DNA from 3 places in the Aliinostoc maniaoense genome. Region 3 is predicted to be linked to each of the others. Evidence: predicted binding sites of a transcription regulator. Region 3 holds the regulator's gene; each other region holds the start of a gene.
The links. Region 3 encodes NtcA, which controls nitrogen genes in cyanobacteria. Its sites were predicted from a motif close to TNTGTANNNNNNNNTACANA; they were not measured.
Positions count from the first base shown of each region.

Region 1: ACPZ3T_RS09125 (DUF2605 domain-containing protein) is a predicted target of NtcA. The motif match lies at 7,727-7,746, and genes of this name have one in related genera.
Region 2: ACPZ3T_RS16135 (DUF3155 domain-containing protein) is a predicted target of NtcA. The motif match lies at 1,618-1,637, and genes of this name have one in related genera.

Region 1 is NZ_CP187952.1:2,045,584-2,056,435, reverse strand. It holds gene trpE (anthranilate synthase component I) at 1-574, opposite strand, end outside; gene ACPZ3T_RS09150 (photosystem I reaction center subunit II PsaD) at 722-1,141, opposite strand; gene ACPZ3T_RS09145 (histidine kinase) at 1,229-1,402, opposite strand; gene ACPZ3T_RS09140 (DICT sensory domain-containing protein) at 1,406-3,418, opposite strand; gene ACPZ3T_RS09135 (amylo-alpha-1,6-glucosidase) at 4,301-6,565, shown strand; gene ACPZ3T_RS09130 (DUF2973 domain-containing protein) at 6,722-7,057, opposite strand; gene ACPZ3T_RS09125 (DUF2605 domain-containing protein) at 7,311-7,628, opposite strand; gene bchM (magnesium protoporphyrin IX methyltransferase) at 7,928-8,632, opposite strand; gene ACPZ3T_RS09115 (cation:proton antiporter) at 9,120-10,852, shown strand, end outside.
Region 2 is NZ_CP187952.1:3,693,626-3,704,477, forward strand. It holds gene ACPZ3T_RS16125 (PadR family transcriptional regulator) at 1-82, shown strand, start outside; gene ACPZ3T_RS16130 (cofactor assembly of complex C subunit B) at 239-769, shown strand; gene ACPZ3T_RS16135 (DUF3155 domain-containing protein) at 1,272-1,589, opposite strand; gene ACPZ3T_RS16140 (GAF domain-containing sensor histidine kinase) at 1,870-3,189, shown strand; gene ACPZ3T_RS16145 (COP23 domain-containing protein) at 3,828-4,394, shown strand; gene ACPZ3T_RS16150 (S1 family peptidase) at 4,401-5,366, shown strand; gene ACPZ3T_RS16155 (trypsin-like peptidase domain-containing protein) at 5,378-6,991, shown strand; gene ACPZ3T_RS16160 (hypothetical protein) at 7,151-7,273, shown strand; gene ACPZ3T_RS16165 (HEPN domain-containing protein) at 7,355-7,768, opposite strand; gene ACPZ3T_RS16170 (nucleotidyltransferase domain-containing protein) at 7,713-8,090, opposite strand; partial or broken gene ACPZ3T_RS16175 (IS4 family transposase) at 8,320-9,338, opposite strand; gene ACPZ3T_RS16180 (XisI protein) at 9,441-9,734, shown strand; gene ACPZ3T_RS16185 (protein kinase domain-containing protein) at 9,962-10,852, opposite strand, start outside.
Region 3 is NZ_CP187952.1:6,455,808-6,466,659, forward strand. It holds gene ACPZ3T_RS28375 (DEAD/DEAH box helicase) at 1-2,294, opposite strand, end outside; gene ACPZ3T_RS28380 (hypothetical protein) at 2,699-2,902, shown strand; gene ACPZ3T_RS28385 (polyribonucleotide nucleotidyltransferase) at 2,927-5,083, shown strand; gene ACPZ3T_RS28390 (DUF3146 family protein) at 5,372-5,635, shown strand; gene ACPZ3T_RS28395 (pre-16S rRNA-processing nuclease YqgF) at 5,632-6,078, opposite strand; gene ACPZ3T_RS28400 (DUF3084 family protein) at 6,099-7,523, opposite strand; gene ntcA (global nitrogen regulator NtcA) at 7,694-8,365, opposite strand; gene fabI (enoyl-ACP reductase FabI) at 8,851-9,627, shown strand; gene hisB (imidazoleglycerol-phosphate dehydratase HisB) at 9,738-10,367, shown strand; gene ACPZ3T_RS28420 (ABC transporter ATP-binding protein) at 10,488-10,852, shown strand, end outside.

The DNA.
Region 1 (10,852 bases), 2.3 Mb from region 3:
CGCAGGCTTGTTGATAGGCTAATTTTAAATCTACTTGGGGGTCACGTAAATCAGCATAGGCGATCGCCCAAATTTTTCGCTTTACTTGGTCAAATATCAATAAGTGGTCTACCTGCATCCACAACCCATCAGGGATGTTGCGTTCATCTTGGGGATGTACTGGTACACGGGGTTCAATCCAACGAATTAACTCATAGCCCCAAAAGCCAAATAATCCCCCAATTCCTGGCGGTAGTTCTGGTAATTTGACTGGCTTAAAAGGATCAAGACAGTTTGCTAAAGCTGTAAACGGGTCGCCTGTAAATACTACCTGAGAACCATCACGATGAATTTGGGTGGTAGAGTCACCCCTGGCTTCTAAAATCCATAGAGGATCACAACCCACTAAACTATAACGCCCGATTTTTTCCCCACCTTCCACCGATTCCAACAAAAAGCTGTAGGGTTGTCCAGCACAAACCTTGTACCAAGCAGAAACAGGCGTATCTAAATCGGCTACCCATTCTTGATACACGGGGACAAAATTACCTTGAAGAGCTAGCTGAGAAAATTTGGAGAAATCGGGGAAAATCATAGGCATTCTTGGGGATTGGGGAGTGGGGATTGGAGACTGGGGCAGGGGGCAGGGGGCAGGGGGCAGGGGATATAGAAGATAATATTTTCCTCTGCTCCTCTGCTCCTTTGCTCCTCTGCTCCTCTGCTTTTACCCAGTTCCTATTCCCTAGGCATCATAGGTAGCTTTACCAGAGAATTTAACTTGTGAGGGGCTGGGATTTTCGCCGATGCTGCGGGGAACGAAACGAACTTGCTGACGACCTTCGTTCACTTTTTCTGGGAATACGCCATCAGCTGGGTGAATAAAGGTAGTTTCGCCACTGGGCAGAATCCGGTAAATTTTGTAGTCTGTGATTTTAAATTTACGGAGTTGACCGCCTAGAGCGATACCATATTCTTTCCGAGCGATATACAACAAGTTTTCACCTGCGTGCATAGTAGCTGCGCCGCCAGTAGGCAGTTCAAAAACTTGTGCCTTGGGGCTAGTCCAGGTGATAGCGTATTTTTCTTCTACTTCTGCTTTGGTGAGCAAGCCGCCAGTGCTGCCAGCAAAGAGTGGAGTTTTTCCAGAAAGTGTTTCTGCCATAAGGGATTCTCTCAACGTTTTTAGGGCATCGTAACACCGCCATTATGATCATATTGCGATCGTGTCACAGTCTGTAACAGTTGTTAGTTAATTGGGAATGGGGAATGGGGAATTGGGAATTGGGCATGGGGCATGGGGCATGGGGCATGGGGCATTGGGCATTGGGCATTGGGCATTGGGCATTGGGCATTGGGCATTGTTTCTTCTACCTTGTCTAGCTTGTCCCCCCTGCTCCCCTGCTCCCCTGCTCCCTGCTCCCAATCCCTATTTCTTACTCTTGACCTTTGAGGGCTTTTCCTCTTGGCTACCCTGAACAATGGGGATGGTGAAATGAAACTGACTGCCTTGGTCTTTACCGTTTGACTCTGCCCAGATTTCCCCCCCCCAACCGTTCACGATTTGGCGGCAAATAGCTAAACCTAGACCTGTGCCGCCAGCAGTGCGCCGTAATGCGCCTTCTTCTTGATAGAAACGGTCAAATACGATTTCTAGGCGATTGGGTTCAATGCCGCGCCCTGTGTCAGACACAGTAACTTCTACTACCATGCGATCGCTGTTATGGTTGGCATTGATAATTATTTGACCTTGGGTGGGGGTAAATTTACAGGCATTATCTACGAGTTTGGCTAAAACTTCTACTAACCAATCACCATCAGCTCTAACTAAAGGCAAGTTTTCGGCAATGTGAGCTGTAATTTGCGGGGGTTTTTCGACGACGGGACGGGTGCGAATGCGGCTAATGGCTAAATCTACACATTCTTGTAAAGTTAAGGATTCTGGATGCCATTCTACGCGTCCGCTTTCTAAGTTAGAAAGGGTGAGGAAATCTTGCACTAGTTTTCGCATTCGTTCTGAGTCAGCCAAAGCGGTGTTTAGCATGACTTGCTGTAATTCCACGGGCATATCTGGTTCAGTGGCCAGACTTTCGAGGCAGACTTGAATTGTAGATAAAGGGGTGCGGAGTTCGTGACCGGTAATGGCTATGAGGTTACTGCGGGTGCGATCTAAAGCTTCTAGCTGTTTGTTGAGTTCTTCTAAGTTAGCATAGGCTTCAGCTTGAATTAAAGCAGAACCAATATGAGTAGCGATCGCTTCTACTAAATCCAGTTCCCCTTGTTGCCATTGGTGTGGCGGCAGGGTGCAGTAATGTAGTTCTACAATCCCTAATAGTCGTCCTTGAAATAATACTGGTTCAATTAACCAGGAACGCAGGGCAAATTTTTTGACTACTGAGGACAATGTAACTGAATTGGTGATCCGAGAATCATTTAAGGTATCACTGACACAGACACCTTCACCAAGCTGCACTACTTCTTGAAACAGGGGATTTTGATTTAACTCCCAATTTTGTCCGGCGATGGATACTATCCCAGGCATTAAGAACTCATGTTCAATCGTCGCTTTCGCATCTGAGGCTTGAGCGCGATAAATTAAACAACGACTTGCTCCTAGGTGTTGTCCCAGTTCTTGGGCAGCGATTTGTAATACCTGATGAGGATCTAGCGATCGCCTAATTGCTGTACTAATGGAGTTAACTAAGCGTTCTTTCCGAGCTTGGGCGGCAATAGAACGGTAAGCTTTATGTAATTTATACTGACTCGCTTGTAAGTATGTAACTAGACGTTGAACAAAGGGATCTGTATCAATGTCACAAGCATATTCAGTAATTAAATTAGAGTAGTAAGCTTTATTATCTCCAATACCAAATCTTTGTCGGGCTTTTGCCACTTTCCCCGCCAAGTCTGGTCTGTAGACGACAATCCTGTCTAATAGTAACTGAGCGGCCTTGATACTAACTCCCCGTTCTGATGTCCAAATGCCTTCAAATCGCCGTCCTGTGTCCATATCCAAACTAGGCAGCCAATCAGGTACTTGCTGGTTTTTAGCGATCGATCCGAGGCTTTCACGGCACACTAAGCAAGTAGCATAGTTATCAGCAATGACTACCAAATGCCACTCTTGACTTAAAGCGTCATCTGGCTCAAAAGCTACCTTTTCATAGTATTCTGAACTATTTTTGAAATCAGTCTCTGGCGCAGATAGCACGTATATTTGATTACTTCTTTGCGCCAAACGTCGATAGCGATGAGCTTCTTGGCGATAGAATCTCTCTCTCTGAAAACTAGCAATTACTAAAGGCTGGTCTAGAGTCGCAGCCAACACCTGGTCTTCCATCGCGTGGGAGAGGGCCGTTAATGAAGCTTTAAAGTATAGCTGGGGCCGCAGGTAAGCTAGGGACTGTAGCAAATCACTCAGCACGGAAGTCGAAATGCTCATGAATATCTTTTAAAAGCCCAATCTGAATTAGATCCACGTCACACCTGCATTTTACAAGTTACAACTGACTCTCAAATTGAGAAGACAGGTGCAAGATGTAAATAATTTTAAACAGTAGTTTTTCCCAAGGTGTTTGGTAGTAATTTACTTTCACCTGGCAGGAGTGCTTTAACTTTCTCTACGGAGTCTGAGAATTATCAGGAGAAATAGACCAACAACGGCAATGTTTTGTCGTTCCAGCCTTGATGTGTCTCAGGGATAAACACGTTGTAGTTATTCTGGTCTTCACCCAAGTTTTCTTGATCATTTGCTGGTATCTGGATATTGAGAAAAAAGAAGCTACTAAGCCCAATATACATTCTCGAACAGCTCTCGTATCATGCGATTGGGAAGTTTATTTACTAAAAGTTGTGGATATACACAAAATCTTACGAGATGTGAAGCTACAACCATGTATAATTTATTGCTATACTTCCAGTCCCAATTTTCAATACCAAAGAATTTGAGTAGGCAAAAATATTTTTTGGTGTATCATCCTGGAGAAACTAGGCTTTGAAATAAGTTCTGCCTCAATTTGGATGTTGTTGTATCTTGAGTAAGTATTCAGACCAATTCATACTTCTGTTAGCTGTCTAGGCATAAATCAACTGAAAAACTCCATTTCTCAAGCTTGACTTCAGATGTAAACAATATACATTGATAAAGATTTGTGATGTAGCTGGGATTGAACCTAGACCATTAATTACAGGACTCTTTGGCTTTTAATGGAGATGCGATCGCCAAAACTTAAGCCCTGTGAATGTAATTTTGACTATTGATCAATAATCCCTGATGGGGATTTGAATGCAAGAATTTTAAATTTTGAATTGGGAGCAAAGCGACGTGACACCGGATACTCTCAAAACCCCGGAAACAATTTTATTGGATGGAAAAACTTTTATCCCTGCTGAAGAATTACCCATGCCGGAATGGCCTTGTGTGGTGAGTGAAAGGCCACAGCCAACTCTCACGGTTAAGGATGATGATTTATTCTTGGTGACAGACACAATGGGGAATATTTCTGGCTGTTCCCTCAATGATGGTGGTAATCCCAGCATGGGGTTATTTTGTTGTGATACCCGCTTTTTGAGTCGTCTGGAGTTGCAAATTGATGGGCGATCGCCTGTACTCCTCAGTAGTACGGCTGAAAAGGGGTTTTCTCTGGCAGTTTTGTGTACTAACCCCAAAATTGATGAACGGATGAATGCTGATACTGTCGGTATTCGCCGGGAAATGGTACTGAATGGGGCTTTATTTGAAGAAATCGAGGTAGCCAATTACAGCACCACTCCTATCAGTTTTGAACTCAGTATTAGCTTTGATGCTGATTTTGCCGATTTATTTGAAGTGCGGGGTTACGAAAGAGAAAAACGGGGCAAACTTTTACGCCTTGTAGAACCTATATTAGAAGACTCATCACCAATTCACCCCTCCACCACCAAGGAAAATATTTTAAGCTTGGCTTATCAAGGTTTAGATACTTTGGTGATGGAATCTCGCATTCAATTCCAGCATCGTCAACCAGATTATTTTAAGGGTTATACTGCCGTGTGGCGGCTAGAAATGCCTTCCCATGCTACCCAAAAGCTGGGCTATCGGGTGAATCTTCTCACTAATAATACTTCTAGTTCTACTGTGAGTGCAGCTGTGACTTTAGGACAGGCTAAAGCAGCTGAGATGATGGAAGAACAGCATTGGGTACAACAAATTACCAATATCCGCACTGACAAAAGCATTCTCAATCGTTTGATTGAACGTGCTGAACAGGATATGTATTTGCTGCGCCAGTCTTTTGGAGAAAATAAGACGGTCTCGGCTGGTGTACCTTGGTTCTCAGCATTGTTTGGGCGGGATTCTTTAATTACAGCTTCCCAAACCTTGATGTTAAATCCCCAAATTGCCAAGGAAACCTTGATGTTACTGGCAGCTTATCAGGGTAAGGTTGAGGACGATTGGCGGGAGGAAGAACCAGGGAAAATTCTGCATGAGTTACGCTTGGGAGAAATGGCACGATGTCAAGAAATTCCCCACACACCCTATTACGGTACAGTGGATGCAACTCCCCTATGGTTGATGCTGTATGCTGAATACTACGCTTGGACTCATGATCAAGAAACTTTGGAGAAACTTTGGCCGAATGCCCTAGCAGCAATGGATTGGATTGATCGTAATCTCCAAGCAACAGGCTATCTCACTTACCATCGCAAATCTAGACGGGGACTCACTAACCAAGGTTGGAAAGACTCTGGTGATTGTATTGTAGACCGCAAGGGAGAACTCGCTAACGGTTCTATTGCTTTGAGTGAGGTACAAGCTTATGTTTACGCTGCTAAAACCCGGTTAGCAGATATTGCCAGGACGAAGAAACGACTAGATTTAGCAGAACGCTGGCAAGAAGATGCGAAAAATCTCAAGGTGCGTTTCAACCAAGATTTTTGGATGGAGGAGCAAGATTTTTGTGCCTTGGCTTTGGATGGGGATGGTAAGCAGGTAGATAGTATTACTTCTAACCCTGGCCATTGTCTACATTTGGGTATATTTACCCCAGAAAAAGCTTATAGTGTGGCGGAACGGTTACGCGCACCAGATATGTTTAATGGTTGGGGTATTCGGACTTTGAGTAGCTTGTCTCCAGCGTACAACCCAATGGGTTATCACATTGGTTCGATTTGGCCTCATGATAATGCTTTAATTGCTATGGGATTGCGATCGCTCGGTTTGATTGATCAAGCTTTGGAACTGTTTCAAGCTTTGTTTGACATGACAAGTCAGCAACCTTACCAACGTCCCCCAGAACTTTTTTGCGGTTACGAACGTAATAGCGATCGCTCTCCTGTACAATATCCTGTTGCTTGTACTCCCCAAGCTTGGGCTACAGGCAGCATTTTTCAGCTACTGCAAATGATTGTGAATTTAGTCCCTGATGCACCTAATAATTGCCTGCGAATCATTGACCCCGCTTTACCAGAGTCAATCAGTCGCCTGTCATTACATAATTTGCAAGTGGGTACTACTATCCTAGATTTGGAATTTGAGCGTTCTGGCAGCACTACCGCCTGTCGTGTAGCTAAAAAACGTGGTAATCTGCGTGTAGTCATTGAAGCATAAAAATTAGGTAGAGAATAGTGATCTGCAAAAATCTCTAATCTCTACCTACCAAAACTTGAAGTATATTTACTTTTAGGATTCCTGAATCGCCTCGAACAACCTGAGCCATTGGCCTATTTCCAGATACCGAGATGCTGGCTAGAAATCGGAGTTAACCTATGCTTCTTCTGATTTTTCGCTTTTATGTCCTGGAGAAGCTTCATAAAGTGCATCTAGTTGTTGCCGTGCATCTTCAACGTTAATCGAACGCATGACTAACAAAGGTTCTTTGATAATGTTGCCTGTGCTATCCAATAATTCTGGATGTGGTGGGAAGTTGCTTTTATCTCCCAAATAACCAAAGCCGCCTTGATTACCTGCTTGCGAGTTTCTGGCTGGATAATTCCGCAAACCATCCCGATCAAAACTGAACATGATTAAATTCCGAATCAAATTAGCAACAGCTATCACAGCCAGAATTGTAAAAGCGAGAATATAGAGTAGGTGTAGCATCGATTTTTCCTCTAGGACAGCAGATTTTAAAACTTTTTAAAACTTAATATTTTAAGGTTGGCTTACGCCTATGCTTAAGCAACGAGCGAAGAGATTGATCTGGCGCATTTGAGGCGCATCTATTATGTAGGTAACTTAAATTGTCAGCATTTTATTCAGATAATCGTAGCATAAGATACATTAATCGTTGATTAAAACAATGTTAAGGATTTTTAGCAATTGCTACGAGTTGTATATCTTCATAGATATATTTCTATGTACCTTGCTCAGAATAAAACCGTCTAGCAACATTCCAATACTCAGTTACTAACTGATGCCAGGGTGTTAGTGTTGCCATATCAATACCGACTTGTCCTTGTGTGGCTTTAAACAGCATTTTTACCGTATTGAGTTCTTCCTGGGCTTGCTGAATCCGCATTAGCAAATCAGACTGCTCTTGTTCGTGCATAAATGAGAGCCGCTCCTTTTCCAGAAAGTGACGCGATCGCTCAAACCAATATTCAAAATCTTCTAACAAGGGTTCTAAAACAGTCTTGAGTATATTGGCATCTGGTAATTCTGAGTTTCGCATAAATGAGACAGATACTTCTAATTTCTTTATCAATATTAACGTTTTTTACAATTCTTAACACTAATATCAGTTATTTCTTCAGAAAGATTTCTGAAAAATCAGTATTATATATTACAAAAATGTAGTACTAAGTTGAAATACTCAGAGATATAAGGAATGGGGTGTGGGGGTGTAGGGGTGTAAGGGTGTAGGGGTTAGTAAAACAATGATTCTTTCTTTCGTTAGTCTGAGAGTCATTATTACTCACTGCTTGAAGCCCTACTCCCTGCCCCCTTACCTATAAAGTGATAGGATATTTTTTAATTAGAAGTTCCTTGCGGTTGACGGGTAGCTTCTAAAATGCGAGAAAAGTAAAAGCGAGTCTTAGTAAAAGCCTTCCTTTCGATAGTAAAGCCATTGCTTTCTAGAATTTTGATCACATCAGCTTCTCGATGCAGATAAGCACGGGTAGTTTTACTCGGCCCAGGAAAGAAACTACCAATTTTTTTGAGCAAAGCCAAAGCACAGGTTTTCGGTGCAAAACTCAGAATAATTCTTGACTCAACCAAAGAACAAAGATGAGAAATCATCTCATCAGCTTTATCTTGGGGGTAGTGAATCAAAACATCTAAGCAAATAACAGTATGATAACTGCCGCTTAAAGACTCCAAATCCTGTACAGCAAAGGTAGGATTTTCAGCATTTCCCAAGGCTTCTAAGGCTCTTTGTTTGCCTTCTTCCACCATTTTTTCAGAAATATCGCTGGCATAAACTTTAGCACCTGCTGTAGCTAGAGGAATGCTCAGACTACCCACACCACACCCAGCATCACAGATTGATAACTCTGCTAAATTGCCATCATTTTTCAGCCAGTCGATAACTGTGTCCACAGTTTGCTGGTGGCCGTTACGGATGTCTAGCTGGACTTTGTTCACTTCACCATCGCCATATATCCGTCTCCATCGGTCAAACCCTGTGGAATTGAAATACTCACGAACAATGGTTTTATCGTCGGCTGCGTTCATAAACTTCGATTTTTAAGGGTTCTCAATCCTTAAAATTATCATTGATAGTCAACATCAAGAACACTCTTCCAAATTTTTCTTTATTGCATGAAATCAGCCTCTGTACTGATTGATGAGTAAAAATACTTGATAACATCTAAATTCAAATAAGTAGAACGGTGTAAATAATTAAAGGTTTGTAGTAAGGACTTTAGTCCTCTCTTAAGGACTAAAGTCCTTACTACGAACTAAATTCATTTTTTTTACATTACTTTACATAGTTTGGTTTTTTCAAGTCGTTCTACTTACTCTTGATCATAATTCTTACTGAGGTTGCTAATCAACTATTTAGTCAAACAATTCAATCAAAATTCAGTCAAGTTTGTTATTATGAGCCTATTCATTTTTTAGGCTTTGCAAATTTATGTAAGTATTGCTGGGGAAAATTTTTACCAAAAAACCTGTTTTTAGAGATATCTTAAACTACGGACAATAATTATAGTCATATATGAATCCCAACTTACTAACCGATACTCCTATTATTGCCTTTACAATTCTCCTGACAGTCATTTTTACTGTACCACCAATATTTGAGAAATTAAGATTACCTGGATTAGTAGGATTACTATTAGCTGGCGTTATTCTAGGACAAAATGGCTTACAGCTTTTAGACCCAGATTCCGAAACTATTAAACTTCTTTCGGATATCGGTAAAATTTATTTAATGTTTGTAGCCGGATTGGAGATTGATATTGAGCAATTTCAGAAAACTAAAAATCGCTCAATTGGGTTTGGCATTTTAACATTTATAGTGCCAATGATTGCTGGCATTATTGTGGGACGCTGCTTTGATTTTAGTTGGAATGCTTCTGTATTAATTGGCTCGTTATTAGCTTCTCATACCCTCTTGGCATATCCAATTGTCAGTCGTTTGGGAGTAGTCATGAATGAAGCTGTCACCGTGACCATTGGTGCTACAATTTTCACTGATACAGGTGCTTTGTTAGTTCTCGCAATTTGTGTGGGATTTCATAGCGGTGAATTATCAACTTTAAGTTTATTAACTTTGTTCGGCGGATTAGCAATTTACTCAATTACTGTTCTGTTTGGTTTTGACTGGTTAGGTAAAGAGTTCTTTCGCCGTTCTGGAGATGAACAAAGTAATCAATTTTTATTTATTTTATTAGCATTATTTTTAGCATCCTTGGGAGCGCAGATTATCGGGGTAGAAAAAATTGTAGGTGCGTTTTTAGCAGGTTTAGCTGTTAATGATGTGGTGGGACGTAGCCCAGTTAAGGAAAAGGTTGAGTTTATTGGTAGTGTGTTATTTATCCCTTGTTTTTTCGTAGACATGGGATTATTAATTAATATTCCTGCTTTTATCAAAACTCTGTCTTCCTTTTGGTTGACTTTATTTATTGTTTTGGCTTTGATTGGTAGCAAATTTATAGCTGCATTTTTCGCTAAATTAATTTACCGTTATAATACTGCGGAATTGCTAACAATGTGGTCACTGTCATTACCACAGGTAGCGGCTACATTAGCAGCAACATTAGTGGCTTATGAAAGTGTAAATGCTGCTGGTGACAGGTTAATTAATGAAGGTGTTTTGAATAGTGTGATTGTTTTGATGTTGGTAACGGCAATTTTAGGGCCAATTATCACAGCTAGGTTTGCCACTTCCTTACAACTTCCTCAAGCAGAATTAGACACGGATAGCCTAGCAGTATGGTGGGGTAATGCGGAAGAACAACTATTAGAAGAAAATCACTATCCATTCACTGTATTAGTTCCAATATATAACCCACAAACTCAACGATATCTCATCGAAATGGCATCACTTATAGCTCATCATGAGTCAGGGCGGATTGTGCCATTAGCGATTGCTAAATCTCATGTTCATATGGATGACCCAGAATTAGAAATAGCAATCAAAAAGAGTGAACAAAGATTGAAATTAGCTCAACAAATTACTCAAGAATTTAGTGTAGAAGTGCTAACTGATATTCGGATTGATGATGATGTAGCTTTAGGAATTAGTCGCACTAGTCGGGAAAAAAATGCTAGTTTAGTTGTGATGGGTTGGTCTCGCACAACTAGTTTACGCGCTCGTTTATTTGGTAGTGTAATTGATAGTGTTTTCTGGTCATCTCATTGTCCAGTAGCGGTAGCACGGTTATTAAATAGCCCTACTACAATCCGTAGAATTTTAGTACCAGTAGGGGACTTAATGCCTCAAAC
Region 2 (10,852 bases), 2.8 Mb from region 3:
AATTTCTCCAGAATGGGAAGGACAAGCTGAGGATTTGGCTCGGCTTTGGCGAAATTACATAACTCTGAGGATAGGTAACTAATAACCCAAGTCGTTAACTAAGTAAATGTATGGGGATATAGAAGTGTTAGTTTTGGCAACTTTTATGCCCCCATATGCTTGAATTTGATAACATAAGACTGATATTTGATGGGGAAAAACATCCCCCACCATACACCTTTAAGACTGATAACTGATAATGGATACTGCTATATTGCCATCTACGTTGCTGCTAACCTTGTTATTATCAGTTGGGCTGCTCTTCTTTATTCGTGCTGCGACTAAAGACCGGACACAAACAGCACAGCTGATTTCTGAGCAAGCTGAAGCCGTCTTCATGCCGCAATTACAAGATTATTTTCACTCCCGTTCTTACCGAGTAGTAGAAGTAGATAAAGCACAGAACTTAGTGGCTTTTGAAGGGTTTGTTAAACCGAGTCTTTTTTTAGCTGTTTTTTTAACTCTGCTAGCTGCTGCTGGTTTCTTCTGTTTATCTCTGGTTCTCTCTTTGCTTGTCCCCCAAGTAGGGCTGTTATTTTTCGGACTTTTACTACTGTCACCGTTAAGTGGTCTTTTCTATTGGCAAAAAGCCGGGAGAATGGAAAAAGTTTTTCTCAAGCTCGAACCAAGTTTAAACAAGCCAGAATCTTCTAGTAAAATCACTGTGACAGCTCATCGTGACGAATTAGCTGAGTTACAGAAAAAATTGCACCTCAAGCCTAGCAATTGATTTTCGATGACTCTGATGACCTAAATGAAGGCAATAACTTGAATGTTGATAATTAATCGACAAGTGTTATTGCTGTTAATGCTAAATTACCCATCCCACATCAGGCTGTGTAAGTATCTTCTAACCGGATACACAATAGGGAATTAGGTATTAGAACTACTAGCACGCTACTGATTTTCTCTACAATATAATCCTGTAGGGAAAATCAGTATGTGTTGGCAGAGCTTTGTGGACAATCCAGAGGATAAAAGCACATCTTAACTCTCGCTTGGGGATGCTTTTTGCTCTATCCTGATTCCCTTGTGTATGCTAAGACCTAAAACAATTATCTAAAAACCAAAATTTTTGGTTTCTAGTTGATTGTCTATTGAATTGGTCTGGTTTTACTGGCAAATCAGTTACAAACTTAAAAAAATTGGAAACTTTGCATAAATTGATCTGTTTTGCCAGTTAAATGGTTGTCAGAAGTTGCACGCAACACGGTAAGATAACCATTTGTGACTCAGCGACTAGCCACAGCGACTTGTTCCAAACCTGCGGGAGATTCTAGTGTCCGCAGGCTAGGAAACAAGAAATGGTTTTCTTCTACATATTGTGCGCCAAACAGCCCTTTTTCTGCCCAGAAATAACGGTCTGTTGTGTGTTCGTTTCGCTTTACGAGTAGCAAAGCCGGTGGCAAGATACCTTCAGCTTGAATGAATTTTCTGGCTGCTGTCACAGGTTTCTCTTCGCCGCTTTCGATGCTATATTGAGGCACATGTTCTAAAATACGTCGTCCTTCTTGACGACGACGGCTTTTTCTTTTGCGTCTCCTTGCCAACCTATTTTCCTCCTCTTTCAAGCTATAGATTGTAGTGATAGCTACAAAATCCGTCGTAATTATATAAGTTCTAGTTCAAAAGATCAATAGTTTTTTAATTTTTGATACAGCGAAAATACTCTGATTGACAGTAAATTAATCCAGAGCGAAGAAATAAATAATCTCTTGGTGGAAACCATTACTGAAAATATTTAGTTAAGCTTGATGAAAAGATGGAGAAAAACAGAGTAATTTCTCTAATCTTATTTGAAATTCCGTGATCCTGAGCAAGAGCTGAAAAATGTTAATGTCTGCCAGTTCAGATTTTGTGGCTCTATGTCGAGAGCAAATAGCACTATTAACCCAAGGGCTGGGAGCATCTTTAAGCGTGGTTTATTTAACCCAAGAATTAGTGGAGTCGCCTACAGGTGAGACAAAACTAATTCCTGTAGTAGTTTACCCAGAAACAGCAATAATATTGCCAGGGGAGGAAATTATTGAGGCTACTGCACGCAAACAACTACAAACAGGAGATGTGTTAGCACTACCCCAGCAACCAGGAAGATTATTGACACCTGCACCAACTACGGAAACAGATCAAGGGGAAGCATCACCATTAGCAGAAGACTTGTTGTTGAGTGGGCATCAATTTGTCTTTCCCTTGATTCATGAGGGTGTGATGATGGGATTATTGGTGACGGGTAGAGACGATCGCGCCTGGAGTGAACAGGAACAAAATCAAATAGAAACCATTGGGCAAACATTAGCGATCGCTTGTATTTTGGATCAGCGTCGTGCTTGGTTACAACACCAACTGCATCAACAGCAAATTTTGCAAGAGCAACAGCGAGATTTGTTAGATAACTTATTACACCAGTTCCGTAACCCGCTAACAGCCTTACGCACCTTTGGCAAACTGTTATTAAAGCGATTGCGGCCAGGAGATCCAAATCGGGATGTAGGCGAAAATATAGTGAGAGAAAGCGATCGCCTCCAGGAATTACTGCAAAAATTTGATGAGGTGATCGACTGGACAAATGTTGATTCTGAACTGCTTTCACTCCCAGAAAATCAGGCATTTGTAGAAGCTACTGTACAAAAAGAACCTCAACCTGTATTATTATTACCAGGCACAGGAGAAAAAGTAACTGATTGTTCCTTGGTGGAATTATTAACACCATTGTTAGTTTCTGCTCAAGCGATCGCTCAAGAAAGAAATCTAGAATTAATATTAGAAGTGATTGAAGATTTACCATTAGTAAAAGCTAATGTCAAATCTTTGCAAGAAGTATTGAGTAATATCATTGATAATGCACTGAAATATACTCCTTCAGGGGGTAAGATTTATATTCAATTAGGACAAGAAAAAGCTAATTTTCAAGGCATAGCAATTAGTGATACTGGCCCTGGTATTCCACCAGAAGATTTAGCCCATTTAGGGGAAAGACATTATCGAGGAGTGCAAGCCCAAACAGATATTCCCGGCACAGGTTTAGGAATAGCGATCGCTAAACAATTAATCGAGCAAATGCAAGGACAAATAGAAGTTTTTAGTCCCGCTATCAATACAGCCAATGCACTAGGAACAACTGTGATGATTTGGTTGCCTATTAGTCAATAGTTAACGCCGTGTGCAACTTTCTCTCAAACCTAACCCCCAACCCCAACCCCTTGAAAGACTATCCATTATAAACATCTTTCTTAACATTTCGAGAGTATTAACTCACGTCTCTAGAACCCTGATTAGTTCGTTTTTCATTCTCAATAAAAACACTGTTTTAGCGAGAAGAATAAATGATGATTTGTCAAGTAGGCTTAAAGTTTCAGTCCTTAAGATGCTTATAGAGCAAGGGTTTTAAGATTTTAAAAAAAGATGTGGGTAACGCATAGATTAAAAAGGGGGATTTAGGGGGATCTACAAGTCTTAAATACAACACCAAAAAGTTTTCAGACATCCTCTAAAGTTCTCACTACAAACCTTTAATAAAACAAGAAGTGCGATCGCTCCTCATCTACCAATAAGCACTGACTTTCTTTATAATTTCTTTATCAAAAACCCTGATTTGTACCGAAATATTCTAATATCTTTCCGAAAATCGGTAACTTAAACTTGTAGCAACCCCTATAATAATACTTAAATTTAAATTGAAGCTTTAATTCTTACTCCCCTTCCCTTGTAGGGAAGGGGTTGGGGGTTAGGTCTCAAATACAGTTAAAAATAGCCAAAAAACATACTTTTATTCCTAATTGCTTAAATATATGCAACTAAGATCACTGAATCACAGAATAACAAGCACAGCAACATCCGCCATCATCTCAGCTGTAGCCGTGGGAATCACCATCACCACCAACAGCCAGCCAAGTGAAGCAAGAGGAAACAGATTTTTCTGCACACGGGAAGGTGGTGTACCTGTCACCAAAGTACGCACCTCACGGGGAAATCAAACGCTGATTCGTTGGGTTGTTAAGGACTTTAAAAAGTTCTCTCCAGCACAACGTTGTCGGATAGTCTCTGCCAGATTTCAACGCTACTACGATAACGGCGCACTTTTCATTACCAGCCGCGATAACTTTAACGGCTATCCAGTATTGTGTATTTCTAACCGCCGAGGCGCGCCTTGTACAACAGATAATATATTAGTCACCCTAAAACCTGGAACTGACACTGGTAGAGTTTTACAGCAAATGCTGAGTTTACGACGAGATGCAGGCGAATCAGTAGTTAATTTAAGTGGATGTCAAGCTTTTACTTATGACGAAGGTGATGTGTATGTTGATGTCAAGGAACTTTTAGACGGTAAAGAGTGTAGTTCATCGACTCCTTAATATTGCATGAACTGGCGGCTCAAACACAAAATTATTTATCTGGTGTGCTTGGTGATTTGTCTTGGTGGTGTTTCCTTTGCACTCTCAAAACAGCAGGGCATTTCTAGCGAGTCTACCAGAGTAGAGCGATCTAATCGCCTTTCTGTCGAGCAATTGCAAAAATTAGTTCAGGCTATCACCGTCAAAATTACCGCGTCAGAGTTCCTAGGTTCAGGAACTCTATTGCAACGCCAAGGTGAAACTTATACAGTTATTACTAATGCTCATGTTTTGAGAACCGCTAAACCACCCTATCAAATTCAGACACCAGATGGGCGTGTATATCAAGCTACTGTATTGCAGATTGCCAATTTGCAGCAGGATGATTTAGCCGTGTTGCAATTTCGTAGTCCCGATATAGTTTATCCAGTCGCTAACCTCCCTGATAAGTCTCCTTTGCAAGTCGGGGATGAGGTGTTTGTGGGTGGATTTATCGCCAATTTAGCAACTCAAAAGCAGTCTACCCTAACCAAAACTCAATTTGTCTTTACCTCTGGGAAAGTCACCCTATTGTTAGACAAAGCATTAGAGCAAGGCTACCAGATTGGTTACACCAATGATGTGCGTAAAGGGATGAGTGGCGCGCCATTGCTGAATATACATGGTGAAGTGGTGGGGATTAATAGCTTACATAAAGATCCCCTTTGGGAGACACCGGCAGTTTATCAAGATGGTTCGCAACCAGAACCGCACTTGCAAGAACTAATTACCCGTTCTAGTATGGCTGTACCGGTTACAAAAACTGAGTTTTCACAGTATCTAGAAAACCCCTCTCCAAACCTCTCCCCTACCAATGTAGAGACGTTTCATGAAACGTCTCTACATACTCCCCCTTCCCTACCAGGGAAGGGGGCTGGGGGGTTAGGTTTGGCGTTGACTTTTCCACATGACGTGAAAAGTCAGATTAAAAAAGAATTATTGCAAAATCATTAGGAGAATCAATTATGAGGGTGGCTGGTGTACTATCGGCATTATTATTGGGTACAGCAATAGTCATAGTGCAGCCAGTCGCTACAGCTTTGACACCCTCAGAAATAGCTAATATTGCTAAACAAATTACAGTCCGCATTGATGGCGCAAATACTGGCTCAGGGGTGATTATTGAGCGTCAAGGGAATGTTTATACTGTGGTGACAAACTGGCACGTAGTGCAACTCAAAGGTAACTACACAGTACAGACACCAGATGGTCAAAGATATACATTCAATAACAGCCAAGTAAAACGATTTCCTGGCGTTGATTTAGCTATATTTCAGTTCACTAGTAATCAAAATTACAGTGTCGCCGAAAAGGGTAATTCTGACCAAGTAACATTAGGTACAAATATTTCTGTAGCGGGGTATCCACAAGGAACATCAGACATTGATTTTCGTAGGGGTGCAATTTCCCGTCTGGTGTCAAAGCCCAAGGATGGTTATGCTTTTGTGTATGACATCGGTGGTTTTCCTGGGATGAGTGGGGGAGCGATACTCGATGAGCAGGGTAAGTTAGTCGGGATTCACGGACGTGCTACAACTCGTCCAGATACGAATGCTACTACTGTATTGGGGATTCCGTTGAGGACTTATTTAAGTCTTGCACCATCTGTGCAATCGGTGGTTACTGCATCATCAGCAGCTAAGTTTACTCTAGCGAGAACTCTGATTGGACATTCTCAAAAAGTGATTAAAAGTGGCGATTCTTCATGGATAGAAGGAACAGTTGGTTCAGTCGCCATAAGTCTAGATGGCAGAACTTTAGCTAGTGGTAGTTTGGACAAGACTATCAAAATCTGGAATATCGCCACAGGAAATGTAATTCGTACCCTCAATGGTCATTCTGATCCGGTTATCTCAGTCGCCATAAGTCCAGATGGCAGAACTTTAGCTAGTGGTAGTCATGACAAGACTATCAAAATCTGGAATATCGCCACAGGGCAAGAAATTCGTACTTTTAATGGTCATTCTAACCTGGTTTGGTCAGTCGCCATAAGTCCAGATGGCAGAACTTTAGCTAGTGGTAGTTGGGACGGGACTATGAGAGTCTGGAATATCCCCACAGGGAATGTAATTCGTACTCTCAAACGTCATTCTGAATTGGTTTCGTCTTGGGTTTCGTCAGTCGCCATAAGTCCAGATGGCAGAACTTTAGCTAGTGGTAGTGATGACAAGACTATCAGAGTCTGGAATATCGCCACAGGGCAGGAAATTCGTACTCTCAATGGTCATTCTAAGTGGGTTTGGTCAGTCGCCATAAGTCCAGATGGCAGAACTTTAGCTAGTGGTAGTTCTGACAAGACTATCAAAATCTGGAATATCGCCACAGGGCAAGAAATTCGTACCCTCAATGGTCATTCTGAGGTGGTTTGGTCAGTCGCCATAAGTCCAGATGGCAGAACTTTAGCTAGTGGTAGTTCTGACAAGACTATCAAAATCTGGAATATCGCCACAGGGCAAGAAATTCGTACCCTCAATGGTCATTCTAATGGGGTTTTCTCAGTCGCCTTTAGCCCAGATGGCAGAACTTTAGCTAGTGGTAGTGGTGACGCGACTATCAAAATTTGGCGGTTGTCTGATTAGCTATTCAATTTGAGATTTTAAATTTTATCCCAATTAAAGCAACCTTGTATTTTTAGATTTTCTAGTAATTTAATCAAAGCATACAATCAATTACATTTACTCTCGTATGGCTGTACCAATGAAACAAAAACTATTACAAAATCATCAGGAGAATCAATCATGAGGGTGGCTGGTGTACTATCTGGATTATTATTCGGTACAGCAATAGTATGTGTAGTGGCGTGGCAAGCCTTAAATGTTGCATTAAAAAAATCGATTTTATCCGCGTTTATCGGCGTTTAATTTTTTCCAATTTAATGCACTATTTTAGCCTTGCCACGCCACTACATAAAAATATGCCAGTTGCGTAAGTTCTATTGTATTTTATGATTTTCCAGTAATCTCATTAGGCATAGAATCAATTACATTTTGATAAACTTCCATAGCCAATTTATAAGCTTTTTTTAATTCTCCAGGTGTAGGAAGAAAATCTTCCATTGCTTCCATCGGATACCGATATGTTTGGTTGTATTGACTTAGATATCCTGCCTCTTTTAAAAGATTCGCAAATTCTGGCTTAAATTGAGAAGCTAATTTAACTAAAGTATTAATATTATGAGTATCTCCTGGCTCTGTATCATGGAAAACAAGAAATCCCTTGAGAGCTTTTTCTGCTCCTTGCTGACAATGATAGATAGCTATATCCGGTAATTCTTGAGCTAATTTCTGAGCCGCATTCAAGTCACGTTGGGCTTTTTTCAGCCAAAACTGGATCAGAATGCGTTTTGCCTTGTCCATAAAGTAACTTACCTGCTGTTAAAATTTTTCTAGTCAGAGATGCGGGGACATTTTTAAATGTTTCTACATCGTTTCTAGTTTTAATGAGAATATCGACATCAATCATTAAATCATCAAGAGCATTAATCGCTTGCACTCCCCACTCAATCCGGTCAAAGTTCGGTATATCATTTGATACAATAATACATAAATCTAAATCACTATATTGGTGAGGCATTCCCCAAGCATAAGAACCAAATAGGATAATTTCTTCAGGGTTTAGTAGCTCTACCAATCGTCGGATAATTTCTGCAATTATTGAGTTGTTGATTGGAGTCATCATAAAAAAGCCTCTCCTGTACACTCAGATAAAAAGGTACAAGCTAATATTATTATACTTACAAACCTTAACGATTTCAAGAATTTCAATTAAAGCTAGTGATTTACGATACTGAAAATGAGGAGATCGTAAGATGGATAAGTTAGAAAAATATAGGGAATACCAGAAACGTTGAATGTTGATACAAAACTTTACATAGTTGATTATACTAAGTCTACAAAGCGTGAAATTGTCAACATGACATCATCTCCTCAAACCAATGAACATAGCTAATTTTCTGACACATACAAGACTGAATATAGCGAATTTTATCTAATAGTGTGTTTCCCCATTGTTCAGGAATACATGAAAGCTGTAAAATGAGATAAGCGATCAAACTCACATAGATTTGTATCGTGATGCCATTGACGTTTTTGGTAATTAATTTGTCGAGTTTTAAGTGCATTTTTAAAAACTTCCATAACAATTCCACTCCCCAACGCAATCGATAAATATCTCTGATTTCATCATCACTGACTGCGGCTTCTCCTGAGCCAGGTAAATTAGTGACTAAACGAAACTCAGTTTTCGTTTCTAAATCACAAAAGCTAACGACCCTATAGGCTTGAGCATCATCAGATGCACCAACTTTAACTAAGCCGGTTGATTCTTCAAATTCTAGCTTCCAATTATTCTTTATTCGCAGAACAAAATATTTTTTCTCCTGAACTAATTCTTTGATAAATTTCAATCCAGCAAAACCTCTATCCATTACGCCTACAGCATCTGTTGGCAAATTCGATATCATTCTTGAACCGAATTTATAATCATGTTTATGCCCAAAGTTTATCAGGTTATCTGATGGCGTTCCTGTCGCTAAGTTCAGCGAACTAAAAAGTTTTACTTGGTGATGACCTAGCACCCATAGCAACTTACTTGTCAACGTAATAATTGTCGAATCAATTGGACAAATAGCATATCGTGCAATTTTTTGTGCGTTTTACTTTGTACTAACTCATTCAATTTTTTATAGATTTCTTGGAATGGTTTTTGACTTCGATGCAAGTTAGCTTTGGAAAAAGTAGAAATATCTACTTCAAAACCTGTATTATTCAGTCTCTTAAATAAATCTCGCATACTTGTGAGGCTATTATCCAATACATAAGATAGCCAACACTCAAAGAACAGACGGCTGTTCAATACTGGATAATCTTTTTTTGGCAGATCACTCAGGATATCTTTGACAATCCTGGGAAATGATTTTATAATCATTATCAAACTAAAATATTTTAACTATTCGCCCAAATATTACCAAATTTTGGGCTATTTTTATCAGCTTTTTCTTAACGTTCAACACTTCTGATTCAACAACTTTTGACAAAATATGGTAGTTATAAACTTTCTTATGGTGATGTAGAAGTAGAACAAATATTTGATACTGTGCGTGACCATTATCAAATTGTTTATGTAGGTTGGGAAAATAAACGTCGTGTTTATGGTTGTTCAATACACATTGATATCAAAAATGAAAAAATTTGGATTCAATGGAATGGAACTGAGATAAATATTACGGAAGAATTAGTGGCGATGGGTGTTCCCAAACAAGATATTGTCATAGGATTTCATTCACCTTATAAAAGACAATTTACGGATTTTGCTGTGGGTTAAGAAGTAAAGAAGTAATAAGTAATAAGTAAAATAAAGTTAAGTTTTTTTGTCATTTTCTGTTATTTTAAATGACTGAATCATCTTTTCCGCAGAGAAGTAGAAGTAGGTTGGGTTGACGTAAGGAAACCCAACACCAATATTTATGTTGAGTTTTCGAGATTTATGTTGGGTTGTGCTGCGCTTAACCCAACCTACCTGCTACCTGCTTGCGTTCACCCAATAATAATTCATTCTGCTTTAATTTCAAATGAATTAATCATTTCCTCTACAACATCTAAATACTTGTTATATTCTTTCTCTTCTGCTGTATAAGTGATAAAGTAAGCCTTACCATTTCTGAGTGTACCGATTTCCATTGCTTGCAGCTTACATTCCCCATCTTGGCGAGTATAATTTAATTTATAAGCCGGAAATTTTGATAGTGTTGTTGATAGTTGAGAAGCATCTGTAACTTGTTGATTAGGATTATTTCTTTGAATTTGTTTTAACGCATCGTTTTTAAATTCTTCCAGAGATAACAATTTTCCAGGTAGTTCATGACTATTGATCACAACTTCTAAAATACATTTATTTTGCTGAGTCTGATTTTTCGGGACAAATCTAATCACCTCATCCTCAAAATCTCCACCAGGAGGTTTAATTGGTTGCCAGTCGTCTGAAGGATATTTAATTTTAATACCAGAATTTATACTATCATAAGTTGTAAATATAGGTTTTGGTTTATTAAATTGAGAGAAAATCCAGAAAATTACAGGTGTAATTAATACTAATAAACTCACAGCAAACCATAATTTTTTCGGTGAAAATTTACGAGATAAAACTTTTATAGCCTGCAATACTTCATTAGCTGATTGATAACGCTGACGGTAGTCATAGCGCACCATTTTATCAATTATATTTGCTAGTTTAGAACTAACTTGAGCATGATTGCGCCAGACAATTTCCCCAGTTTGTGAATCTATCGCAAAACCTCTAGGGTAGGGATTTATTCCTGTTAAAGCTTCGATGGCGATAATTCCTACTGCATAAATATCACTCTGGAAAGTAGGTTTACCATTGGTTTGTTCACTGGGTATATAACCAAGAGTACCAACAGCAACAGTTATACTTGTTTTTCC
Region 3 (10,852 bases):
AATTCTTGCAGTCTATTTTCTACTGGTGTACCCGTTAAAGCAATCCGAAATGTTGACTCTAATTGTCTGACTGCTTGGGATTGTTTTGCTTCAGCATTTTTTACGTTTTGGGCTTCATCTAGGACAATTATTTGCCAATCAACAGTCTGTAAAGATTTTAAATCACGGTGAATTAATGAATAACTAGTAATCACTAAATCATGTTTATTTGCGGCTGTTGTAAATGTCTTACCTTTGGGACGTTTATCACCGTGATATTGTAAAATTTTGAGTGTGGGAGCAAATTTTTTAACTTCTCGTTCCCAGTTTCCTAACACAGAAGTTGGGCAAACAAGTAATGTGGGTTTTTCTAATATATCTTGTTCTTTTAGATACAAAAGAAAGGCTATGAACTCGACAGTTTTACCGAGTCCCATGTCGTCTGCGAGACACGCACCTAAACCCCAACGTTCTAGAAAAGCTAACCAAGCTGCGCCTCTTTCTTGATAAGGCCGTAACTGTCCTTGGAAGTCTTTTGGTGCGGGTAAAGGTGCAACCGCTTGATTGTTAGTTAGTGCGCCAATTAACTCTTGTAAAGCCCCAGATGCTTCAAAGCTAACGACTGGTAACTTTTCAATTACTTGGGTATCTCCCGTACTCAAACGTAAAGCATCTTCTAAAGATAAAGACATTTGTTCTTTACGAGATGCAAAGAAATTTTGCGCTGTCTTAATATCTTGGGGACGCAATTCCACCCATTCACCGTTAATTTCTACGAGTGGACTATTTAAAGCGACTAAGCGATCAAATTCGGCTTTAGAAATTGTCTGTCCACCGATCGCCAATTGCCACTGAAAGTTTAATAAACTTTGTAATCCCAAGCGTCCCTGCTTTTTCTTGGAAGTTTCGGCGGAAATCTTTAACCCCAAGCGGTTCGCCCAGCCTTCGCGGTTTGCCAAACTCGGGGGTAAAATCACACCCAAGCCACTATCTTCAAACCGCCAAGCGACTGATTTAATAAATTCATAGGCTTGGATGGGGGTGAGGTGACAAGATTGGGGTGCTTCCGTTTCTAAACTAGGTGCGATCGCTGGATATAATCGAGAAGCTAAACCTAAACCTCGTAATAATGTTTCTTGGGGTTGATTAATGGTGCGATTTTGCTCAACTAACTGCTCAACTGGATGTTGCCAAATCGTCGCTGCATCTACTAAATATTCTGGATTATCAGCCGCTTGCAAAAAATATGCCAATGTCCAATCGGTTTTTTCCTCATCAGGCGCAAGCAACTGAAAACAGGCGCGAAATTGATTTTTACTAGCCAATTGAGATTGTAGGGGCATCGTCCAAGCTTTTAGGGCTGCTTCTAACCTTTCTACCCCAATTACATCTGCATTCACTGCATTAGATGCACCCGTTAAAGCCTGTAACCACTGACGCACAGGTAATGGTAAAGAAGCCATCACCCTAGGTTCAACTAGAGTTTGATTCCCCACCATCTCCCGCACTTGAGCATCAATGACACTATTAAGAAACGATAAAATTAATTCCTGCGGTTGACGAGGAAAATCCACATACATCGGTGACTGATGACTCAATTCCTCCCCAGTCCCCAGTCCCCAGTCCCCAGTCCCCAGTCCCCGATAAATCCGACAAACCAAGGGCATTTTCGACGCAAACTTTTCTAGACGAGTGCCATCGATAGCACTGTCTACAACGACTTGCCATTTCGTATCAAAATTGCCGTTAGCGTCTCTTTCAATAGTTGGTAAAAACTTAGATCGGGAAATTAAATCTAAACTCCAACGGGCAACTTGTGACCAAAATCGTAAATCCCCACCTAAAAAGGTATTGTTTTCATTGACAATATTTAATGGTAGAGAAGTCAGAAATTTAATTGCTGCTAAGGGATGAAGACAAAAACCTTCTACTAACCAAGGCTGTAAGCATCTGGGATCATTCGTTTCAGATGTCAAAGACCCAGAATGAACCGGAGAAACTAAGGCTATTTCTGTTTGATTTATTTCTAAAATATCAGTTGGTAGGTTAACTACTTGAGAATGAATTGGTAAATTAATTTTTGTAGAAGTGGCAGATTTAGTAGATGATTTTTGAGCAGGCTGAGTTATGAAGTTGGTAATCTTGATGTTTTCACTAGACAGCCATGCAGTTAACTCAGATGCTGTCATGGCTAAGGGATTTAATGCTAACTCACTAAAATTAACCTGAATGCGTGGCGATCGCCAAGTTTCTCCCCAAATAAATAAACAATCTTCCTGCTCTTTTGATAACCAACTACCGTGTAAAATTGCCATTTGTTAACTACTCAAACTTACATCAATTCAAAAATATTAAGTATTGCTGATTACATCATAGCTATATTTATTTTCATGGCTTGATTAAAATCAAAATTCAATATAATCAAATATTTTTAATTTAATAAAATTCAATAATATCTATACATTAATTAACCTTGATGATAGTAAAAATATTGCTGTCCAATGGTTTCTTTCCTACACCCTACACCTTCTATTTTTTAGATACTAGCTTGATTTTTGTAACTCTGGATAAGCGAACACCACAAAATAAGTTATCCCAGGTTGACAGGTTGGTAGGGTACGTCAGTTTCAGAAAAGCTAACTATACCCAGAAGTTATTCATACTGACGCACCCTACATTTCTGATGACTGCCAGCCCCATGCCCCATGCCCCATGACCCATGCCCAATTCCCAATGCCCCATGCCCAATTGCCAATCCCTTGATATCATTGTAAGCACTCCACAAGCGGCAAAACTAGCTGATGAACAGATGGTAACGCTAAGTTATGTATCGCGCTTGGCGTTGAGGAACTTGTTGCTGTTTGTATGTAACAGAAGTCAGCCAGAGGGCATCAATGTTAGGATTGCCACAGAGAGCGAATAAAGAAAGAGAAGGAAAAAAAGCTGAATGGCAGAATTTGAGAAGTCAATATCCTTCGATGGCAGGGATATTCGACTGAAAGTAGGCCTACTAGCACCGCAAGCAGGTGGGTCTGTGTTGATAGAATCAGGGGATACAGCTGTTTTGGTAACAGCTACGCGATCAGCAGCCAGAGAGGGCATCGATTTCCTTCCCCTGACAGTAGATTACGAAGAAAGACTATACGCGGCTGGGAGAATACCTGGTGGAATAATGCGCCGTGAAGGTCGTCCACCAGAAAAGGCCATTCTTACTAGTCGTTTAATTGACCGTCCTTTGCGTCCTTTATTCCCTTCATGGTTGCGGGATGACTTGCAAGTTGTGGCATTTACAATGTCAATGGATGAGCTAGTACCACCGGACGTATTGGCGGTGACGGGTGCTTCAATTGCCACGCTGATTGCTCAAATTCCCTTTAACGGGCCAATGGCAGCAGTCCGAGTAGGCTTGGTAGGTGATGACTTTATCATTAACCCCACCTATGCAGAAATTGAGGCGGGAGATTTAGATTTAGTGGTAGCTGGTTCACCAGATGGCGTAATCATGGTGGAAGCAGGTGCAAATCAACTGTCAGAGCGAGATATTATTGAAGCAATTGATTTTGGCTACGAAGCGGTGCGCGATTTAATCAAGGCACAGCAAGATTTAGTAGCAGAACTGGGTTTGGAAATTGTGCAGGAAGCAGCACCAGAAGTAGACCAAACCTTGGCAGATTATATCCGCGATCGCGCTAGCGATGAAATTAAGAAAATTCTGGCTCAGTTTGATTTAGGCAAAACGGAACGGGACACCGCCTTAGATGCCGTTAAAGAAAATATTGCCACAGCGATCGCCGAACTCCCAGAAGAAGACCCAATTCGGGTTGCTGCTACTGCCAATAGCAAAGCCTTGGGGAACACTTTTAAAGACATTACTAAGTACTTCATGCGCCGTCAAATCGTCGAAGATAACGTGCGTGTTGATGGTCGTAAACTTGATGAAGTCCGTCCTGTGTCTTGTCAAGTTGATGTCTTACCCAAACGTGTCCACGGTAGCGGCTTATTTAACCGGGGACTAACTCAGGTATTATCTGCCTGTACCCTCGGTACTCCCGGAGATGCTCAAAATCTCAACGACGACTTACAAACTGACCAATCTAAACGCTACCTACATCATTACAACTTCCCGCCCTTCTCTGTCGGCGAAACTAAACCTTTACGCGCCCCAGGTAGACGGGAAATCGGTCACGGTGCATTGGCAGAACGCGCCATCCTGCCTGTACTACCACCGAAAGAGCAATTCCCCTATGTAATTCGGGTTGTTTCTGAGGTGTTATCTTCTAATGGTTCTACCTCAATGGGTTCTGTGTGCGGCTCTACCCTAGCTTTAATGGATGCTGGCGTACCAATTCTCAAACCAGTGAGCGGGGCAGCTATGGGTTTGATTAAAGAAGGGGATGAAGTCCGAGTACTCACAGATATTCAAGGCATTGAAGACTTTTTAGGTGACATGGACTTTAAAGTCGCCGGGACAGATACAGGGATTACAGCCTTGCAAATGGACATGAAAATCTCTGGTTTGTCTTTGGAAGTGATTGCCCAAGCCATTCACCAAGCCAAAGCCGCTAGGTTGCACATTCTTGATAAAATGTTGCAAGCTATTGAGCAACCCCGTACTGAAACTTCACCTTATGCGCCCCGTCTGTTAACGATCAAAATTGATCCTGACATGATTGGTCTAGTTATTGGCCCCGGTGGTAAGACCATTAAGGGAATCACTGAAGAAACTGGTGCGAAAATAGACATCGAAGATGATGGCACAGTCACTATTTCTGCGGTAGATGAGAATAAGGCCAAGAGGGCGCGGAATATTGTTCAAGGCATGACTCGCAAGCTAAATGAAGGCGATGTCTATGCAGGACGTGTGACTCGAATTATACCAATTGGTGCTTTTGTGGAATTTCTCCCCGGTAAGGAAGGAATGATCCATATTTCCCAACTGGCTGATTATCGTGTAGGCAAGGTGGAAGATGAAGTAGCTGTGGGTGATGAAGTAATTGTCAAGGTACGCGAAATTGACAATAAAGGACGGATTAACCTCACACGCTTAGGCATCCACCCAGATCAGGCAGCTGCGGCACGGGAAGCTGCGGCGGTGAATCGTTAATTATCGATTTGGATTTTAGATTTTATCTAAAATCCGCGATGCCTTTTAGGTAGGCATCGCCGTAAATTTTTTCATTATTGATAATCATAGATTTTTAACAGTGAACGCTGTCAGGACTGATATAGCCATAGCCAGATAGATGATGAAAATAAAAGGCTTTCAAGTCTGTCAACTGTCAACTGTCAACTCCTATACCTAATAACTGATGCAAAAATACTCAGGTTGCTAGTTTGTCGATCGCGGCGAAGTTTGGTAAATAGAATATAGCCTAAATTAACACCAAGCATTGTGAGTGCTAAACGTTTACCAGAAACTACAGCGCACGTCAAAATTACTCGCCAATCCTGGCAACACGGGTTTCTAGAAGGTGAAGTCAGTGCAGGGGATTTTGAGTGGCATTTCCAATGGAATTTTCGCCAGGGAGAGCTTTCTGTCAAGCCTTCTCAGGGGCGTGCTTTAATTAAAGAACCTCTTGGTCGTTTTTTAGAACAGCAAGATTATCAACTAGAACCAGGAGGAGATTATGCTTTTAAAATTCGCGCCCAATTCTAACTATTAACTGATTCGGTAAGTCGGCTTAAATATCTTTCAATTAACAGAATAGCCACAATATCATCTATGGGGCGTGGTGGTTGGCGCATTCCCTGGGGCAGTAGTTTGGTGAGTCCCTTGGGGGGATACATCTGCCAATAGCGATCGCGGGCTTCTAAGGTACTATAACGCTCGTCTACTAAGATAATATTTAATGGTTCTACTAGTTCTTGCTGTAACTGCTGTTTCCAGCGTTTGGCTGTGGTTTGGTTGCCCATCACCAACAAAGAAACAGGAAAGCTTTGACGTAGGATATTAATAGTAGCGATCGCTTCCTGAGAAACTACAACTTGATGGTAGTGTAATTTTCGGTCTAATCCCATCACGGCTAAACCACATTTATCTTTACCGGGATCGAAACCTAAAATAACTGGTTGGGTTGGGGAAAATTCACTAAAATCCATAATGAATCAATTCAAAAGAATTAAGTAGTTAAAACAACCTTGCCATTTTGAATTGCTATGAGTTTGACTCTCAATGGCCCAGCCGTATAAGTATCTTCTGCTGCTATGGCTTTAATTTCTATTGGTTGCTCAAACTGTCTCAATAGAGAAACAAAGCGAATAAATGTACCATCGATTTGTACACTTTCCACAATGCCGGCATTTCTGGCGCGGAATTGGGATGCTGAAATTAATAAGTCTAATCTTTGTCTTAACTGATATGAGGTCATAGTTTTAGAGTCGGCGGTAGTTGTGGCCAAGACCTCACCTTCAGAAAATACTAAAACATTTCTAGCTGTATCAGCGAAAAATTCTATGTGCTTTTCACCCCTGACATAATTACCAGCTGAGAAAATTCTAACTACGTATTCTCGACCATCGCTAATCTGTTTGATCAGCTGCTCAACCCTATCTGGAGTCACACGCAGCAGTTCTGTATTAGTCGCAGTTCCTGGTTCAGCTAATTCGATGCTAGCATTGCGGTTGGCTTCTTGGAGTAGTTGTATGATAATTTGCTTGGCGGTATTGGGTTGGTTCACACGCACTACAGCAGCAGCCAGAACTTGACCCCTGACTAAAGCCAATTTACCTAAGCGTAAGTCACGATATGATTGGTAATATTTTTCTAGTCTTGCTACTTCCTGTTCTAGATAATCTTGTTGTTTTTCCAATTCTTTGAGTAGAGATTCTCGTTTAGCAATTATCTGTTCTCTGTTGTTAATCTCTAGATTACGATTTTGAATGAGTTTATCTAGTTGGGCAATTTTTTGATCCCGTTGTTGTATTGCTTGTTGACGGTTAGTCAATTCCCGATCGCGTTGTTCTATGGCTTGTTGGCGTTTAGCGATTTCCCGATCGCGCTGGGCAATAGCTTGTTGGGCTTCAGCATACAATCGTCTACGCTCTGCCTCTAGTTTAGAAACGGCTATCTGTAGTGCTTTTCTTTGATTGTAAACACTTTGGAGTTCAGTTATGGCTTTTTGATATTGGTTTTGGGTGCGCTGAAGTTTAGTTTGGGTTTGCGCTAAATCTTGTTGGGCTTTAAATTTTTCTTGTTTGGTGGTTTCTAATTCTTGATTGGCTTTGTTGCGTTCAGCCTCTACCTGGCTTTTTTGTTGTTCAGCAACTTTAAGTTGTTCTCGTTTTTGTCTGAGGTCTTGTTGAATATCTTCTAACTCAAACACCCCTTTCCGCAAGCCTTCATCCGCCAGAAATAGAATAGCTAGGGTGGTGGCCGCTGTTAGTACACCACTGACAATAGTGACTACTACGGCGGTATTTTTGGGGCGAAGCTTAAAGAGTGAGAGGCGTGCTTTGCCAACTCTTGTGCCGATGCGATCGCCAACTGTGGCAATTACGCCTCCCAAAATTAAAATTGCTGCAATGAGGATGTAGCCGGTGGTCATCTTCAGCTACCGAATTGTTTCCAGATACAGCCTACTACTTTCAGTCATTATCTGTGGAGGATGGGGGGTTGGCAATAGCTGATCTTACTCAATATTTGAGATTTATTGCCAACTATGAGTGTTATCTACCAAAATATAACACGCCTCATCTCTCCTGACTGCTGTGAATTTTATGTGAACTGTCTGCTGAGAGTCACAGGTTTATGCACAGTAATCTTTTTCTTGTGGATAGAAATCATTTTTTTCTCGCGCAGATCCCCTAGTAATCTGGTGACTGTGACGCGGGTAGAACCAATTGCTTCTGCGATCGCTTGATGAGATAATTTCAAATCAATTGTGATCCCGTCTGCACAAGGAATCCCAAAATCACGGCAGAGAATCAACAGAAAACTGATCAATCTCGAACCCATATCTCTATGGGCTAAGGTTTCAATCATCATCTCTGTTTGCAAAATCCGCGAAGATAAACCCCGCAGCATCAACATAGATAGTTCAGGATTTTCTTTGAGGGCTTGCTCGACTTGTTCAATGGGTGCAGACAGCAATTCTACCGGGGTAAATGCCACCGCATGGTAAAACCGATCAGACTTATTACCTGTTAACAGAGACAGCACACCAAAAACGCTATTTTCCCGCAGTAGTGCGACTGTAATTTCTTCTCCTGCCTCATACACCCTGGAAAGTTTGACTGCGCCTTTCAAAAGAAAATAAACTCGTTCAGCAGGATCGCCCGGAAAAAAGATCGTTTTATTGCGTTCAAACGTTTCGACAACTGGCGGAAAAGCTCCAGTTGCCATCTGGCGAAAAACATTTGCTAGGGCCTTATCTTGTGTCACGATCATCTCCCTTCCCCTACCCAATGCCGGAATAAAAAAAAGTAAAAACTAATTACCTAAGAATACAGCTGAAAAATCAATAAAGCACCGTTAATCCGGCTGTACTTTCCTATACTCAAACCCATAACTTCATAGCTATTTGTTTATAATGATACCTAATTTTGGCAATTTTTAGCCAGCAATTCTTGATAGATACTTCTACTTAATAGAACTATCAGGTTTTTCATCTAAAAACTTAAGTAATCTTGAAAATATCTTAAGGAATAATATGTATTTTAAATCTCAAAAACGCCATTCCTAATCATCATTTTTGCTCATCCTGTATAAAAACAAGACAAACACGCCCCAGATTCTAGTATGCTCATGAAGACAGGAGACAGGGCGCAGGAGACAGAAGGTAAAGGGGAAAAGGAAAATCAAAAATCATACCCAGTCCCCAATCCCCAGTCCCCAGTCCCTCATTTCATCAATCGTTCACATCAAAGGTTTCTATGCTGAATCTGAATGGAAAAAACGCTCTGGTGACAGGTATTGCCAATAATCGCTCTATTGCTTGGGGGATTGCCCAACAACTACACGCCGCCGGAGCAAATCTCGGCATTACCTATCTACCAGACGACAAGGGGAAAATGGAGAAGAAGGTTGCTGAACTAGTAGAACCTCTCAACCCCAGCTTATTTCTTCCCTGTAATGTCCAAAACGACGAACAGATTCAATCTACCTTTGAGACTATCCGCGATAAATGGGGCAGGCTAGATATTTTGATTCATTGTCTAGCTTTTGCTAACAAAGATGATTTAAGTGGAGGTTTTAGCCAAACTTCCCGTACTGGCTTTGCTACAGCTTTAGAAATTAGCACCTATTCACTTGTACAACTAAGTGGTGCAGCTAAACCCTTAATGACGGAAGGCGGAAGTATCATTACCTTGACATATTTGGGTGGTGTGAGGGCAGTTCCCAACTATAACGTTATGGGTGTGGCGAAGGCTGGGTTAGAAGCTAGTGTACGTTATTTAGCATCGGAACTCGGCCCCGAAAATATTCGTGTCAATGCCATTTCTGCCGGGCCAATTCGCACTTTAGCCTCTAGTGCCGTGGGTGGTATTTTAGATATGATTCACCATGTTGAAGCAGTTGCGCCATTGCGTCGTACTGTCACTCAATTAGAAGTAGGTAACACAGCAGCTTTCTTGGCTAGTGACTTGTCAAGTGGTATTACCGGACAAGTGATTTACGTTGATTCAGGATATGAAATTATGGGAATGTAAAAAAAGTCAAAGGTAAAAAGTAAAAAAACAAAAGAAAATAAAAGAATCTTTTAATTTTTACTTTTTGCATCCGCAACCCCCAATCCCCAGTCCCCAGTCCCTACATCTCTATGAAAATCAACGATTATCCCCAAGTTAATTTCTCCTCAACTGCTCGCATTGCCTCAGTACATCGCACTACTGGTGAAACTGATGTGCAAGTTACCATCAATTTAGATGGTAGTGGTGTTTGCCATGCCGAAACGGGTATTCCGTTTTTGAATCATATGCTGCATCAAATTGCTTCCCACGGCTTGATTGATTTGGATGTCAAAGCCACAGGAGACTGGGAGATTGATGATCACCACACTAATGAAGATGTGGGTATTACCCTCGGTCAAGCTTTACACAAAGCCTTGGGTGATAGAAAAGGTATTGTTCGCTTTGGTAATTTTTTAGCTCCTTTAGATGAAGCTTTAGTACAAGTAGCACTAGACTTTTCTGGTCGTCCTCATCTCAGTTATGGTTTAACAATTCCTACTGAACGGGTGGGTACTTATGACACGCAATTAGTACGGGAATTTTTTGTGGCGTTAGTCAACCATAGTCAAATGACGCTGCACATTCGCCAGTTAGATGGGATAAATTCTCACCATATTATTGAGGCGACGTTTAAAGCCTTCGCCAGAGCAGTACGCATGGCTGTCGAAGTTGATTCTCGTCGTGCTGGAACTATTCCCAGTTCTAAGGGTGTGCTTTGAACTCTCCTGGAGTTATCAGTTAACTCCTTTGCCAAAATTTGCAACAATTAACACATTTGTAGGCGATCGCGGTTATCCTATTGGGTAACTTGTAACCAATGCTGTGTTAATTAAACTGAGATGAAGTCTGTTCAAGACAATGCTGATGCTCAACTGGCTACAACAGATACCCCTGCGGTCATTATTACTTCTGAGTTACGAAAGGTCTATCGTACTGGCTTTTGGATGAATCAAAAAGTTGTCTCCCTCAAAGGCTGTTCGTTAACGGTTTATCAGGGGGAAACTTTTGGGTTATTGGGGCCGAATGGTGCAGGTAAAACTACTCTGTTAAAGTTATTACTAGGGATTATTCGCCCTACATCTGGGAAAGGTTTATTATTAGGTGAACCTTTAGGCGATCGCTCCATTAAGCAACGCATTGGCTACTTAAGTGAAAACCCTTACTTGTATGAGTATCTTACGGGTTGGGAGTTTTTGCAGTTAGC